3 regions of the Streptomyces enissocaesilis genome follow, and region 2 is predicted to be linked to each of the others. Evidence: riboswitches for the same ligand, from Rfam matches in the RefSeq annotation. Region 2 holds a riboswitch; each other region holds the start of a gene.

Region 1 (4,311 bases), on a different contig from region 2:
ACGGCAAGCAGCCGCCGCGCGACGGGACGCTGCCCGACATCATCGGCGAGGAGCTCCGCGAGGAGATCCACGAAGAGGTCCCGGCCCGCGCGCTGATGGCCGCCTACCGGCTGCCGCACGACGGCACCCGCGAGGCCGACGCCGCCGACCTGGCCCTCACCGTCCTCGGCGGCGGCGAGTCCTCCCGGCTGCACAACCGGCTGGTCCGCCGCGACCGGACGGCCGTCGCGGCCGGTTTCGGGCTGCTGCGCCTCGCCGGCGCCCCCTCGCTGGGCTGGCTGGACGTCAAGACGTCGGCCGGCGTCGAGGTGCCCGACATCGAGCGCGCGGTCGACGAGGAGCTGGCCCGCTTCGCCGCCGAGGGCCCCACGCCCGAGGAGATGGAGCGCGCGCAGGCCCAGCTGGAGCGCGAGTGGCTCGACCGGCTCGGTACGGTCGCGGGCCGCGCCGACGAACTCTGCCGGTACGCCGTCCTGTTCGGCGACCCCCAGCTCGCGCTGACCGCCGTCCAGCGCGTCCTGGAGATCACGGCGGAGGAGGTCCAGGCGGCCGCCAAGGCCCGCCTGCGCCCGGACAACCGCGCGGTCCTGGTGTACGAGCCGACACCCGCGGCGGACGCAGCCGCAGCCGACGACACCGCAGACGCCGCCGGTGCGGCCGGTACGCAGGAAGGGGCGGACAAGTGACCGACACCGCAGCCGTGAGCATGGAATTCCACCCCCAGCCGCAGGCCGGCACCCCCACGCCGTGGGCGTTCCCCGCCCCCGAGCGCGGCTCCCTGCCCAACGGCCTGACCGTCCTGCGCTGCCACCGCCCCGGCCAGCAGGTCATGGCCGTCGAGGTCTTCCTCGCCGCCCCCCTGGAGGCTGAGCCCGAGGGCCTCGACGGCGTGGCCACGATCATGTCGCGGGCCCTCTCCGAGGGCACCGACAAGCATTCCGCCGAGGAGTTCGCCGCCGAGCTGGAGCGCTGCGGCGCCACGCTCGACGCGTACGCCGACCACCCGGGCGTCCGGGTCTCCCTGGAGGTCCCGGTCTCCCGGCTGCCCAAGGCGCTCGGCCTGCTCGCCGACGCGCTGCGCGCGCCCGCCTTCGCGGACGGCGAGATCGAGCGGCTGGTGGCCAACCGGCTCGACGAGATCCCGCACGAGACGGCCAACCCGTCCCGCCGCGCCGCCAAGCAGCTCTCCAAGGAGCTGTTCCCGGCGACCTCGCGCATGTCGCGTCCGCGCCAGGGCTCCGAGGAGACGGTCAAGCGCATCGACTCCGCCGCCGTGAGGGGCTTCTACGCGGCGCACGTGCGTCCCGCGACCGCCACCGCCGTGATCGTCGGCGACCTCGACGGCACCGACCTGGACGCCGTGCTGGCCGACACCCTGGGGGCGTGGAAGGGCGACACCGCCGAGCCCCGCCCCGTACCGCCGGTGACGGCCGACGACACGGGCCGTGTGGTCATCGTGGACCGTCCCGGCGCGGTCCAGACGCAGCTTCTCATCGGCCGGATCGGCCCCGACCGGCACGACCGGGTCTGGCCGGCCCAGGTCCTCGGTACGTACTGCCTGGGCGGCACGCTCACCTCCCGTCTGGACCGCGTCCTGCGCGAGGAGAAGGGCTACACGTACGGCGTGCGCGCCTTCGGCCAGGTGCTGCGCTCCGCTCCCGACGGATCGGGTGCGTCGATGCTGGCGATCAGCGGCTCGGTGGACACGGAGTCCACGGGCCCGGCGCTCGAAGACCTGTGGAAGGTGCTGCGCACCCTCGCGGCCGAGGGCCTCACCGACGCCGAGCGCGACGTCGCCGTGCAGAACCTGGTGGGTGTGGCACCGCTCAAGTACGAGACGGCGGCCGCCGTCGCCGGAACCCTCGCCGACCAGGTCGAGCAGCACCTGCCGGACGACTTCCAGGCCCAGCTGTACGCCCGCCTCGTCGAGACGGGCACGGTGGAGGCCACCGCGGCGGTCGTCAGCGCCTTCCCCGAGGACCGTCTGGTCACGGTCCTCGTCGGGGACGCCTCGCAGATCGAGGAGCCCGTCAGGGCGCTCGGCATCGGTGACGTGACGGTGGTCGCCGGCTGACGGTCCGTCCGTTCGAGGCGAGCCGATCGCGCAACTCCCTCACCACGGGAGGCAGAGGGACCCCGGTGGCCGACAGGCCGCCGGGGTCCTTGGCGTATGTCCGTTTTGTTATGGAGGTTGCCTTTCTGGCCTGTGGGGTGCGTTACAAAGCGCGGAGACTTTTTGGTGATTGAAAGATGTCCCGCTTAGCGTCGGTCCGGCTGTCCGTCAGCAGTGAGCCGCATCCGTGGCACCGGGCAGCCATCGCCGAGTCCCCGTCAGGCGCGAGCCTGGGGAGCCGGGGACCCACCCTCCTGCCGCCTTCGCGGCTGGAGGAGCCCAGTCCCTGGGGTGAATCGGACGTCCTTCCGTACGTACGGAAGGGGTCCGTAGGAGACCTTCCTGCTCCGAACCCGTCAGCTAACCCGGTAGGCGAGAAGGAAGGAAAGGACCAGCCACTTCATGGCGTTCACCCGTGCCACCGGGAAGCACCGTCGTCCGAGCCGTCCGGGCCGTCTGACGCGCAGGAGCGCGAGCCTGGCGGGCGTTGCCACCCTCGCGACGACCGGCGCCGTCGGGAGCCTGGCCTCTCCGGCCCTCGCCGCCGGTACCAGCGCCGACGCGGCCCACTCCGTCGAGGCGACCGGCCTGACCCAGGCCCTCGTCGTCGGCGACTCCCTCGCCGACCAGGTCGCCGCCCAGGCCGAGGCGCAGCGGCACGCCGCCGACCGGGCGGAGGCCGAGCGCAGGGCCGAGGCGGCGCGCAAGGCGGAGGCCAGGCGCAAGGCGGAGGCCAGGGCCGAGAAGGAGCGCGAGGAGCGGGCGGAGCGCGAGGCCGAGGAGCGCGCCGCCCGTGCGGCGGAACGCGAGCGCCTCACCGCCTACACCCTTCCGGTCGCCGGTTCCGTCGTGACCACCGGCTACCGGAGCGGCGGCTCGCTCTGGTCCTCCGGCAGCCACTCCGGCGTCGACTTCCGGGCCGCGTCCGGCAGTTCCGTCGTGGCCGTCGGGGCGGGCACCGTCGTCGAGGCCGGCTGGGGCGGGGCGTACGGCAACAGCATCGTCATCAGGATGAACGACGGCACGTACACGCAGTACGGCCACCTGTCGTCCATCGGCGTCTCCGTCGGCCAGGCCGTCACCCCGGGCCTCCAGATAGGTCTCTCGGGTTCGACCGGAAACTCGACGGGCCCGCACCTGCACTTCGAGGCCCGTACGTCTTCCGAGTACGGCTCCGACATGGACCCGGTCGCGTACCTGCGCGCGCACGGTGTGAACGTCTGACGCACCCCGGTTTTCCCGAAGGCCCCGGCTTCCCGCCGGGGCCTTCGGCGTTGGCCAAAAGATATCCATGAATTCCTGCCGCCCGTCGGAAATTGCGCGCCGCTGCAATAGAGTCGCCGAACAGGCGTCATTCGACCGCGTTTCGCGAGGATCAAGGCGGAGGTCCGCTCATGCGCATTCCCGCGCAATCGGTATGCACGGCGATCCGTGACGACATCGTCTCCGGCGTCTTCGAGCGGGGCAGTCGGCTCACCGAAGAGCTGCTGGCGCGCCGTTACGGCGTCTCGCGCGTCCCGGTGCGCGAGGCCCTGCGCACGCTGGAGTCCGAGGGGTTCGTCACCACCCGCCGGCACGCGGGCGCCTGCGTGGCCGAACCCACCGCGCAGGAGGCCGCCGACCTCCTGGAGGTCAGAACGCTGCTGGAGCCGCTGGGGGCGGCCCGCGCCGCCCAGCGGCGCACCGAGGCGCACCTCAAGGTGTTGCGCGGCCTGGTCAGGCTCGGTCAGGAGCGGGCCCGCCGGGGCGAGGGCGAGGATCTGAGCCCCCTGGGCGGCTGGTTCCACGAGACGCTCGCCCAGGCGTCCGGCAGCCCCGGCCTCACGGCCCTGCTCACCCAGCTCAGGCACAAGATCACCTGGATGTACGCCGTCGAGCAGCCCGCCCGCCCCGTCGAGTCCTGGGCCGAACACGGCGCGATCGTGGACGCCGTGGCACGCGGCGACGCGCAGCGGGCCCGGGCGCTGACGGCCCTGCACGCCGAACGGGCGGTGGCCGCGCACCGGCTGCGGCGCCCCGGCCCGCGGCCGGAACGCGTGAGGACTTCGCAACATGCCGTACACACCGGGGGCGGCCGCAATTAACAGATGCGCCGTATACAAAGAAAGCGAATCGGCGGGGGCTTTTTCTGCTGCCCGGAATTCCTGACGTATACCTCCGCTGTCTCCGCTGTTTCCGCGCAAAAGCGAAGGAGCCGT
Region 2 (4,311 bases):
TGTCGAGACGCTGGACGGCTCCCGCGTGCGGCAGCCCGCCGAGCTCGCCGGGGCATCCGAGTGTCTGGCTGCTTGCCGGGCACGGTGTGCGACCGCGGACCCCGGTGCAGCCGTTCGACACCGCCCTCGGCTTCTCCCCCGCCCGACGGCGAGGCACTCGCCCTGGGGCTCGTCCGGCTGGGGCGCGGCGTGGTGCCCCTCGCCCACCTCACCCGTATGTTCCGCGTCCCGCCGCCGCAGTGCGCCTGTCGCTTGCCGCCGGGCCGCTGCGGTTGCCCGCCCCGGCCCGGCGGGAACCTGACCGGCCGCGACCCGGACGGAGGACGCCGTCGGCCCCGCCCCGTCGCCTGAACGGCGGGGGAGCGGGGCCGACGACGCGGGCCTCCTAGTAGGGGCCGTTCACATTGTCGATCGAGCCGTACCTGTCGGCGGCGTAGTTGCACGCGGCGGTGATATTGGCGACAGGGTCGTAACTGTCCAGCGACGTACCGGGCACGTGATAGGCCTGGAACGTCGGCTGGATCACCTGGAGAAGACCCTTGGAGGGTGTTCCGGCGGCGGCGTTGGAGTCCCAGTTGTTGATGGCCATCGGGTTGCCCGAGGACTCGCGCATGATGTTCCGGTGAATTCCGTCATACGTACCGGGAATACCGTGCTTGGCCATGATGGCCAGCGATTCCTTGATCCAGCCGTCGAGGTCGTTGGAATAGGACGCGGATTCCACGGCGGGGGCGTCGCTTTCGGCGGCCGGCGCGGTCTTCCGCTCGGAACGGTCGGCCCGGTCGGAGGAGGACGCCGGCCTCTCGGCCTCGGCCTCGGTCCCCCTGGCGATGGTCAGCTCCAGGCCCGGACGGATCAGCGAGGGGTTGTCGCCGACGGCCTCCCGGTTGTCCTGGTACAGCTTCTCCCAGCCACCGGCCACGGAGTGGTCACCGGCGATCTTGGAGAGCGAGTCGCCGGACATCACGGCATAGATGACGGAGTCGGCCTTCTCGACGGCGACGGCCTGCGGCGCCGCGCCGGCAGAAGTCGCGCCGAGGAGCGGGAGGACGAGTGCGGCGCCTCCCGTACCCGCGGCGATGAAGCCCCGAGTGAGTGAGGCGTACTTGGAACGGCGGTGCTTACCCTTTGCGGGCATGGTGAATTCCTCTCCGTCGCCTGCGAGGTGAGCTGTCGGGTTCGGGCTGGAGATGCCCGGCCGCATGTGAATGCGACTTCACCCCGAGCCGTTCCGGAATTCCGGAACGGCGGCTTACCTGGGTCCCCCGCTCCTGCCGTACGTGAGTGGGTGTGGTTTCCGGACGGCGGCAGGATTCGGCGGTCCACCCGGATTGACGGTGACCGTAAGCGAGAGTGGCCGGGCGGAACAAGCCCTGAAATTGCTCCGCATGATCCATATCGCGGTTCCGGACGGAGAAAAATCCGTCACTCGCCTTGAGCGAGGACTCAACTTTCTTTCTGGGGGCCGGAACTGTGCCCAGTACCGCTTCAGCCATGCCGTTGCGGGCCGTGACTCATATCACTTGGGGTGCTCCGCCGGGCAGGGGCGGGCGCCCAACCGCCTCGACCGGCAGGCTATATGCCATGCGATAAGGCGATTTAGACCTATATGACATTGGGTGGATTCGCGGCTCTCTCCGGCCGCCTTCACCCGTTACGGCCCTCCCACGCATCCGCGAAATGCAGGGGCAGCGGACCGGAGGGCACCGCCACCGGGTGTGTCGTCGACCGGTGTTCCCTGGCCGGTGGCAGCAGGACGGGCTTCGACGCGTCTGCGGGGAGGCGCGTCGGTTTGCGCCCCTGCCGGGTGCCCGGCAGGAAGAGGGAGCGGCCCGCCCCCGCCCGGTCCGCGCGCAACACCAGCCCCGACCCGCCCAGTTCGGCCGCCGCAGCTTTGAAGCGGACCGGCTTCCAATGGAGCGCCGCGGCGTCCTCGTCCAGTCCGCAGACCGCGGCGCACTCCTCCACCGGATGCGGCACCGAGCGCGCGGGGCGCTGCTCCCAGCCCGGGGCCCGGTCACCGTCGGCGGCCAGATGCTCCCCGAGTGCGGCGAAGCCGTCGCTCAGCAGCAGCCGCAGACCCGCCACGGCGGGCAGCCCGGAAGGGCTGGGCAGCCACTGGGAGGGGAGCGCGGAGTCGGGGCAGCCGTCCAGGGACTCCGGCAACGGATCGTCAGGCCCCTTGGGCGCGGCGGGATCCACGCGCAGATGACGGCACGGCGTACGTCGTGCCGCTCACCTCTGTGACCGCCGGGTGGGCGGTGAGCGCCCCGGTGGAAGGGGCTTCCCCCCCATAAGGGAGTTGCTCTGCGGCGAGAAGAGCGTGAGCGGGCCGGGCCCCGCTGTCGGTTCCTCACACAGCCGGGATATCGCCGCGCCGATCGCGCGGCGCGGCGGCTCGCCCACCGGGGTGCGGCAGGCGAGCCGGGCGGCGATCCCCGGCAGGGCCGGCAGCGCGGCTCACCCACCCGGGCCGAGGGGCCGGGGTCCAGGCAGTTCGCCCCGGCGGCGACGCGGCCGACGAGGGCGGGCAGCCGCAGGGCCGGCCACCCGCCCCGGTCGACGTCCTGATCCTGCTGCGGGGAGCGGGCCGCCTCTCCACTGGGCGGCAGCGTCTCCTGCACGGCGAGGGGGAGAAGGCGAAGAGGTACGGGAAGGGGGGCGCCCAACGCGCACAGCCACCACTCGCAGACCGCGGCAGACAATCTCCAGATGATCCGTCAGTTCCATGTTGCGCTGATCGGCAGGACAAACCCCGGGCGCCCGTCACTGACACCGCCGCCGGACCGTTCCGGGCCGCTCCGCCCCGGGGGCACGTCCCGGTCGCGCCCCTAGGATCGCGAGCATGCTCACACTGCTGCACACCTCGCCCGCCCACGTCCCCGTCTTCGAGGTGTTGCGCGACCGCGAGCACCCCGGCCTCGAAATGCGCCACGTGGTCCATGAGGAACTGCTGGCCAGGGCCCGCTCGGGTGGGCCCGGCGCCGCGGGCTCCGAGGTCGCCGCGGTGCTCGCCGCGGCCGTCGGCGAGGGCGGGGCCACGGTGGTGCTCTGCACGTGCTCCACCATCGGCGCGGTGGCGGAGGCGTACGGCGCGCGGCTCGGTGTCCCCGTGCTGCGCCTGGACCGTCCGATGGCGGCCGCGGCTGTCGCCGCCGCGCCGGAGCGCGACACGGTCCGCATAGCGGTGGTCGCCACGGTGGACAGCACCTTCGGGCCCACGTGCGACCTGATCAGGGAGGAGGCGGACGCGGCGGAGCGGCGGGCCGACATTCGCACCGTGCCGGCCGAAGGCGCGTGGAAGCACTTCGAGGACGGTGACCGGGACGGTTACCTGGACCGCGTCGCCCGGACCGTCGACGCGATCACCGGAGTGGACGTGGTGGTGCTGGCCCAGGCGTCCATGGCGGACGCGACCGCCCGCACCCGCGACGACCGCACCGCCGTGCCCGTGCTCTCCAGCCCGGGACCCGGTCTGCGCGCGGCAGCGGCGGCCGTCCGGCAGCGGTGACGGCGGGCGCCGGTACCGGTCGTTCCGGTTCACCCGTACGCGGATGTGTGACCCCGGCGGGCGGGGGCAGCCGCAGAGGGAGAAAGTGGGTCTTGACCCCGTCGCACGACAGGCAGGAGGCCAGCCATGACCCATCCGTACCCGGATCCCGTACCGCCGTCGCCGACCCCTCCCCCCGGCCCGCCCCTGCCCGGCCCCGACCCGGGCCCCCTGCCGGGCCCGGGGCCCGGACCGGTGCCGGTTCCGCCCGAGCCGGGGCCCGATCCGATCCCGAAGCCCCCGGGACCCGAGCCCGTACCCGATCCCGAGCCGGCTCCGGGACCCACGGAGGTCTGATCAGCCGGCGGGCGCTGCCGACCGGTCACCGCCCCAGAGGATGTGGAACGAATCCTCGCGGTCGGTGCGCCGGCAGGTGCGCGCCCCGAAGAAGCCGCGCTGCCCCCGGGTGAGGGCCGCGGACAGCCGCTCCGCGCGCGGCGCGTCGTAGTACGCCGACGCCGCCGAGAACCCCGGCGTCGGCACCGTAAGCGGCCCTGACCCGGTCGAGGAACACCGCCCGGATGACGCAGCCCGCGTGAGACCGGTGGGGCCGGACAGGGACCGGGCGAGGACGGCCTCCGCGATGCCCGGGGCGGGTACGCCCAGGTCCAGCGTGATCTGCGCGGGTCGGCGCCCCCCCGCCGTCCAGGTCCACTGTCGGGGCGCCGGCCTCGATTCGCTGCGAGCTCATCGATACGGAGGGCTCTCCGGATCGGGCTTCGTCTCCGGCAAGCAGAGGCAGAACACCACCAGGACCACCA
Region 3 (4,311 bases), on a different contig from region 2:
ATCCTGCTCCCCTTCCGCGCCCAGGTGGGCCGCCGGCGCACGGGACGGACAGGGGCCGGACCCGCTCGGCGCTCCGGTGGCTGAGGACGAAGGGATACGGTCGACGGCGTGCCGCACCACCAGAACACCCCCGAACCCGCGTCCGAGGGCCCCGCGCCCGAACTCTTCACCTGGGAGTTCGCCACCGATCCCTACCCGGCCTACGCCTGGCTGCGCGAGCACTCGCCCGTCCACCGGACGACGCTGCCCAGCGGGGTCGAGGCATGGCTGGTGACGCGGTACGCCGACGCGCGCCAGGCCCTCGCGGACCAGCGGCTCTCCAAGGACCCGGCCCACCACAGCGGCTCCGCGCACGCCAAGGGCAGGACCGGCATTCCGGGCGAGCGCAAGGCCGACCTGATGACGCACCTGCTGAACATCGACCCGCCGGACCACACGCGGCTGCGCCGCCTGGTGTCGAAGGCGTTCACCCCCCGGACGGTGGCCGAGTTCGCTCCGCGCGTACAGGAGCTGACGGACCGGCTGATCGACGCCTTCCTGGAGAAGGGGGAGGCCGACCTCATCCACGACTTCGCGTTCCCGCTCCCCATCTACGCGATCTGCGACCTGCTCGGCGTACCGCGCGAGGACCAGGACGACTTCCGCGACTGGGCCGGCATGATGATCCGCCACGGCGGCGGGCCGCGCGGCGGCGTCGCCCGGTCGGTGAAGAAGATGCGCGACTACCTCGCCGAGCTCATCCACCGCAAGCGGGAGGAGCCGGGCGACGACCTCATCTCGGGCCTCATCCGCGCCAGCGACCACGGCGAGCACCTCACCGAGAACGAGGCCGCCGCGATGGCCTTCATCCTGCTCTTCGCGGGCTTCGAGACGACGGTCAACCTCATCGGCAACGGCGTGTACGCGCTCCTGCGCAACCCGGAGCAGCGCGAGCGCCTCCAGCGCGCACTCGGCGAGGGGGACACGGAGCTGCTCGCCACGGGTGTCGAGGAGCTCCTGCGGTACGACGGCCCGGTGGAGCTGGCGACCTGGCGGTACGCCACCGAGGCGCTGACCCTGGGCGGCCGGGACATCGGGGCGGGCGACCCCGTGCTCGTCGTCCTCGCCGCGGCCGACCGGGACCCCGCACGCTTCGACGACCCGGACACGCTCGACCTCTCACGCCGCGACAACCAGCACCTCGGGTACGGGCACGGCATCCACTACTGCCTCGGTGCGCCGCTGGCCCGGCTGGAGGGGCAGACGGCGATCGCGACGCTGCTGCGACGCCTCCCCGATCTGCGGCTTGCGGCAGAACCCGACGATCTGCGGTGGCGCGGCGGCCTCATCATGCGCGGATTGCGCACCTTGCCCGTGCAGTTCGGGGCAGAACGGAAGTGACGGCGCGTCACGAGCGAGACCTTCATGTGATCTCCGCTGTATCGACTTGTGACAGACGTTCGAGTGCGGCTACGTTCACCGTCAACCTCAGCCGTCACTCGAAAGGCCACCGCATGCGCTCCGGGAACGGTAGACACCGCCGCCCCCGTCAGGCTCCAGCTCTCGTCGTCGCGGCAGGAGTCGCCGGATCGGCCATCGCCATCCCGCTGCTCGGCGCGACCGGCGCGAACGCTGCCGAAGCCACGACCTGGGACCGGGTGGCCGACTGTGAGAGCGGCGGCATGTGGAGCGCCGACCTCGGCAACGGCTACTACGGCGGACTCCAGTTCTCGCCGGAACTCTGGCAGCGCTTCGGCGGTACGGCGTACGCGCCGCGCGCCGACCTCGCCAGCCGCTCCCAGCAGATCCAGGTGGCCGAGAAGGTACTGGCGGGACAGGGGCCGCAGGCGTGGCCGAGCTGCGCGCTCATCTCGGGCCTGACGGAGGGTGAGGACGCCGCGCCGGGCGGCGGTGCGACCGCTGAGCCGGAAGCCGCGCCGAAGGCCGGCTCGAAGGCCGACGCGTCGGCCGAGGCGCCGGAGAGCACTACGGCCCCGAAGGCGTCCTCGGGCAAGAAGGCGGCCGGCGCCGGGAAGTCCGCCGGGCCGGCGGCGACCCCGCCGGCCGGCGCCGCCGACTCCGCGGAGGCCGAGACCGACGACGCCGCCGAGACGTCCGGCGCGCCCGCCCGTGAGGCCGCTGGGGCCGCCTCCGGGAAGGACGCTCCCCAGGGCAAGCACCGCGGCGTGAAGGCCCGGGAGGACGCGGGCGCCCTATCCGGCGATTCGGTCATAGATCGCGAATCGGGCCGCCATGCCTCGCGAGGTGACGGGCCGACACGCGACGCGGTCGGCACGTCCGGCGCCCAGGGGCGGGAGCGGGAGGCGGACGCCGGCGAGGGCAAGGGCGAGGACGCGGACCAGGGTTACACCGTCCGCACCGGCGACAACCTCTGGGCCATCGCCGACGCGCACGACGTGCGCGGCGGCTGGCCGGCGCTCTACGCCGCGAACGAGAAGGCCGTCGGGTCCGATCCGGACCTCATCGTCCCTGGCCAAAGCCTCGATCTGGACTGAAATCAGGGGCAGTTCGGGCCGGTATGTCCCCATTGGGGGCAGTGAGACATGGGTCTCTTTGCCTCACTTCACACGGTCGGCCCGAACGGACCGTCAGATTCGCCCCTGACCTGCGCGGATGGAGATCGGGCGGGGGCGCGAATGGGCGATATTTCCGTGATGCTCCTCTTTGAACATCGCGGGCTCATGTGTTTACGGTCGAACCGCTCGCCACCGCGGGCCCCGTCGACCGTCACGCCGAATCCTGCCGGCGGCCGGGGGGAACCGACGCGTAAAGCGCCGTAGGCAGGAGCGGGGGACCCAGGTAGGCGCCGGGCACCGGACGTCGGAAGACGGACGGAACCGGCTTGGGGTTAAGGCGCGCGACGCAGGTCGCGCGGCCGGGCACTCATTGGCCCGAACCCGACAGCTCACCTCGTAGGCGTCGGTGAGGAGATGTCGCATGCTGTTTTCCGGCAAGGCCAAGCACCGTCGTCCGTCCAAGGTCACCCGCATCGCCGCGTTCGCCGGCATCACCGGCGCCGCTGTCGCCGTCCCGCTGATGGGCGCGACGTCGGCCTCCGCCGCCTCCGTCGAGACCTGGGACGCTGTCGCCCAGTGCGAGTCCGGCGGCAACTGGTCCATCAACACGGGCAACGGTTACTACGGTGGCCTGCAGTTCTCCGCGTCCAGCTGGGCCGCCGCCGGCGGCACGCAGTACGCCCCCACCGCCGACAAGGCGTCCAAGGCCCAGCAGATAGCCACCGCCGAGAAGCTCCTCGACATGCAGGGCCCGGGCGCCTGGGCCTGCGCCGGTGCCGGCGGCCTGACCAACGACGGCGTCGACCCGGGTGTCGACACCTCCGGCTCCTCGCAGCCGCAGCAGCAGAAGGCCGCGCCCCAGCCGCAGCAGACGCAGGAGCAGGCCGCCCCGCGCGCCGCCGAGCAGCCCGCCTCGCGCAGCGAGGTCCGCTCCGCGCCGAAGGCCGAGACCGCGAAGCCCGCCGCCCCGAAGACCATCGAGAAGGGTGACGGCGAGTACGAGGTCAAGTCCGGCGACACGCTCGGCAAGATCGCCGAGGCGAAGAAGGTCAAGGGCGGCTGGGCGAAGCTCTACGAGCTGAACAAGGACATCGTCGACGACGCCGATGTCATCTACGTGGGCCAGCAGCTGCACCTCGGCTGACCCGCTTCCCCCCGGAACACCCCGGTCCGGCGCGCTTCCCCCGTGCGCGCCGGGCCGGGGTTTCCCCTTTCCCCTTACCGATCAGTAGTCCGGAACGCCCTCCCGCACATCCAAGAGTTACGTCCGCTATTGCGGGGATTCGTGCCTCTTCTTGTCCCAGCGGGCGGGCGAACGGCCGATCGATGCCCCCGAGCCGGTTAGGCTCTTGTCGCAAGGCCAAAGTGACCCTGCATCCCTAGCGTCACATCCCAGAAGGAGATGCTCGTGCCGTCCATCGACGTCGTCGTAGCCCGGGAAATCCTGGACTCCCGAGGCAATCCCACGGTCGAGGTCGAGGTCGGCCTCGACGACGGCAGCACCGGTCGTGCTGCTGTTCCGTCCGGTGCCTCCACCGGAGCGTTCGAGGCCATTGAGCTTCGCGACGGTGACCCGAACCGCTACCAGGGCAAGGGTGTCGAGAAGGCCGTCCTCGCCGTCATCGAGCAGATCGGCCCGGAGCTCGTCGGCTACGACGCCACCGAGCAGCGCCTGATCGACCAGGCCATGTTCGACCTGGACGCCACCGAGAACAAGGGCTCCCTCGGCGCCAACGCCATCCTCGGCGTCTCCCTCGCCGTCGCGCACGCCGCCTCCGAGGCGTCCGACCTCCCC

Evidence for each region. Region 2 has a riboswitch for cyclic di-AMP ahead of ABD374_RS04150 (transglycosylase SLT domain-containing protein). Riboswitches for the same ligand answer to the same signal wherever they lie in the genome.
Region 1: another riboswitch for cyclic di-AMP. It lies ahead of ABD374_RS03575 (M23 family metallopeptidase); the one in region 2 lies ahead of ABD374_RS04150 (transglycosylase SLT domain-containing protein).
Region 3: another riboswitch for cyclic di-AMP. It lies ahead of ABD374_RS18820 (transglycosylase family protein); the one in region 2 lies ahead of ABD374_RS04150 (transglycosylase SLT domain-containing protein).

The regions. Positions count from the first base shown of each region.
Region 1 is NZ_BAAAUD010000010.1:54,987-59,297, reverse strand. Features, by position in the region: gene ABD374_RS03585 (M16 family metallopeptidase) at 1-686, shown strand, start outside; gene ABD374_RS03580 (M16 family metallopeptidase) at 707-2,074, shown strand; cyclic di-AMP (ydaO/yuaA leader) riboswitch at 2,309-2,502, shown strand; gene ABD374_RS03575 (M23 family metallopeptidase) at 2,516-3,337, shown strand; gene ABD374_RS03570 (GntR family transcriptional regulator) at 3,508-4,197, shown strand.
Region 2 is NZ_BAAAUD010000011.1:28,837-33,147, forward strand. Features, by position in the region: gene ABD374_RS04150 (transglycosylase SLT domain-containing protein) at 386-1,138, opposite strand; cyclic di-AMP (ydaO/yuaA leader) riboswitch at 1,141-1,301, opposite strand; gene ABD374_RS04155 (hypothetical protein) at 1,648-2,202, opposite strand; gene ABD374_RS04160 (aspartate/glutamate racemase family protein) at 2,846-3,511, shown strand; partial or broken gene ABD374_RS04165 (hypothetical protein) at 3,848-4,186, opposite strand.
Region 3 is NZ_BAAAUD010000039.1:86,016-90,326, reverse strand. Features, by position in the region: gene ABD374_RS18830 (cytochrome P450 family protein) at 109-1,380, shown strand; gene ABD374_RS18825 (transglycosylase family protein) at 1,494-2,495, shown strand; cyclic di-AMP (ydaO/yuaA leader) riboswitch at 2,763-2,934, shown strand; gene ABD374_RS18820 (transglycosylase family protein) at 2,938-3,660, shown strand; gene eno (phosphopyruvate hydratase) at 3,919-4,311, shown strand, end outside.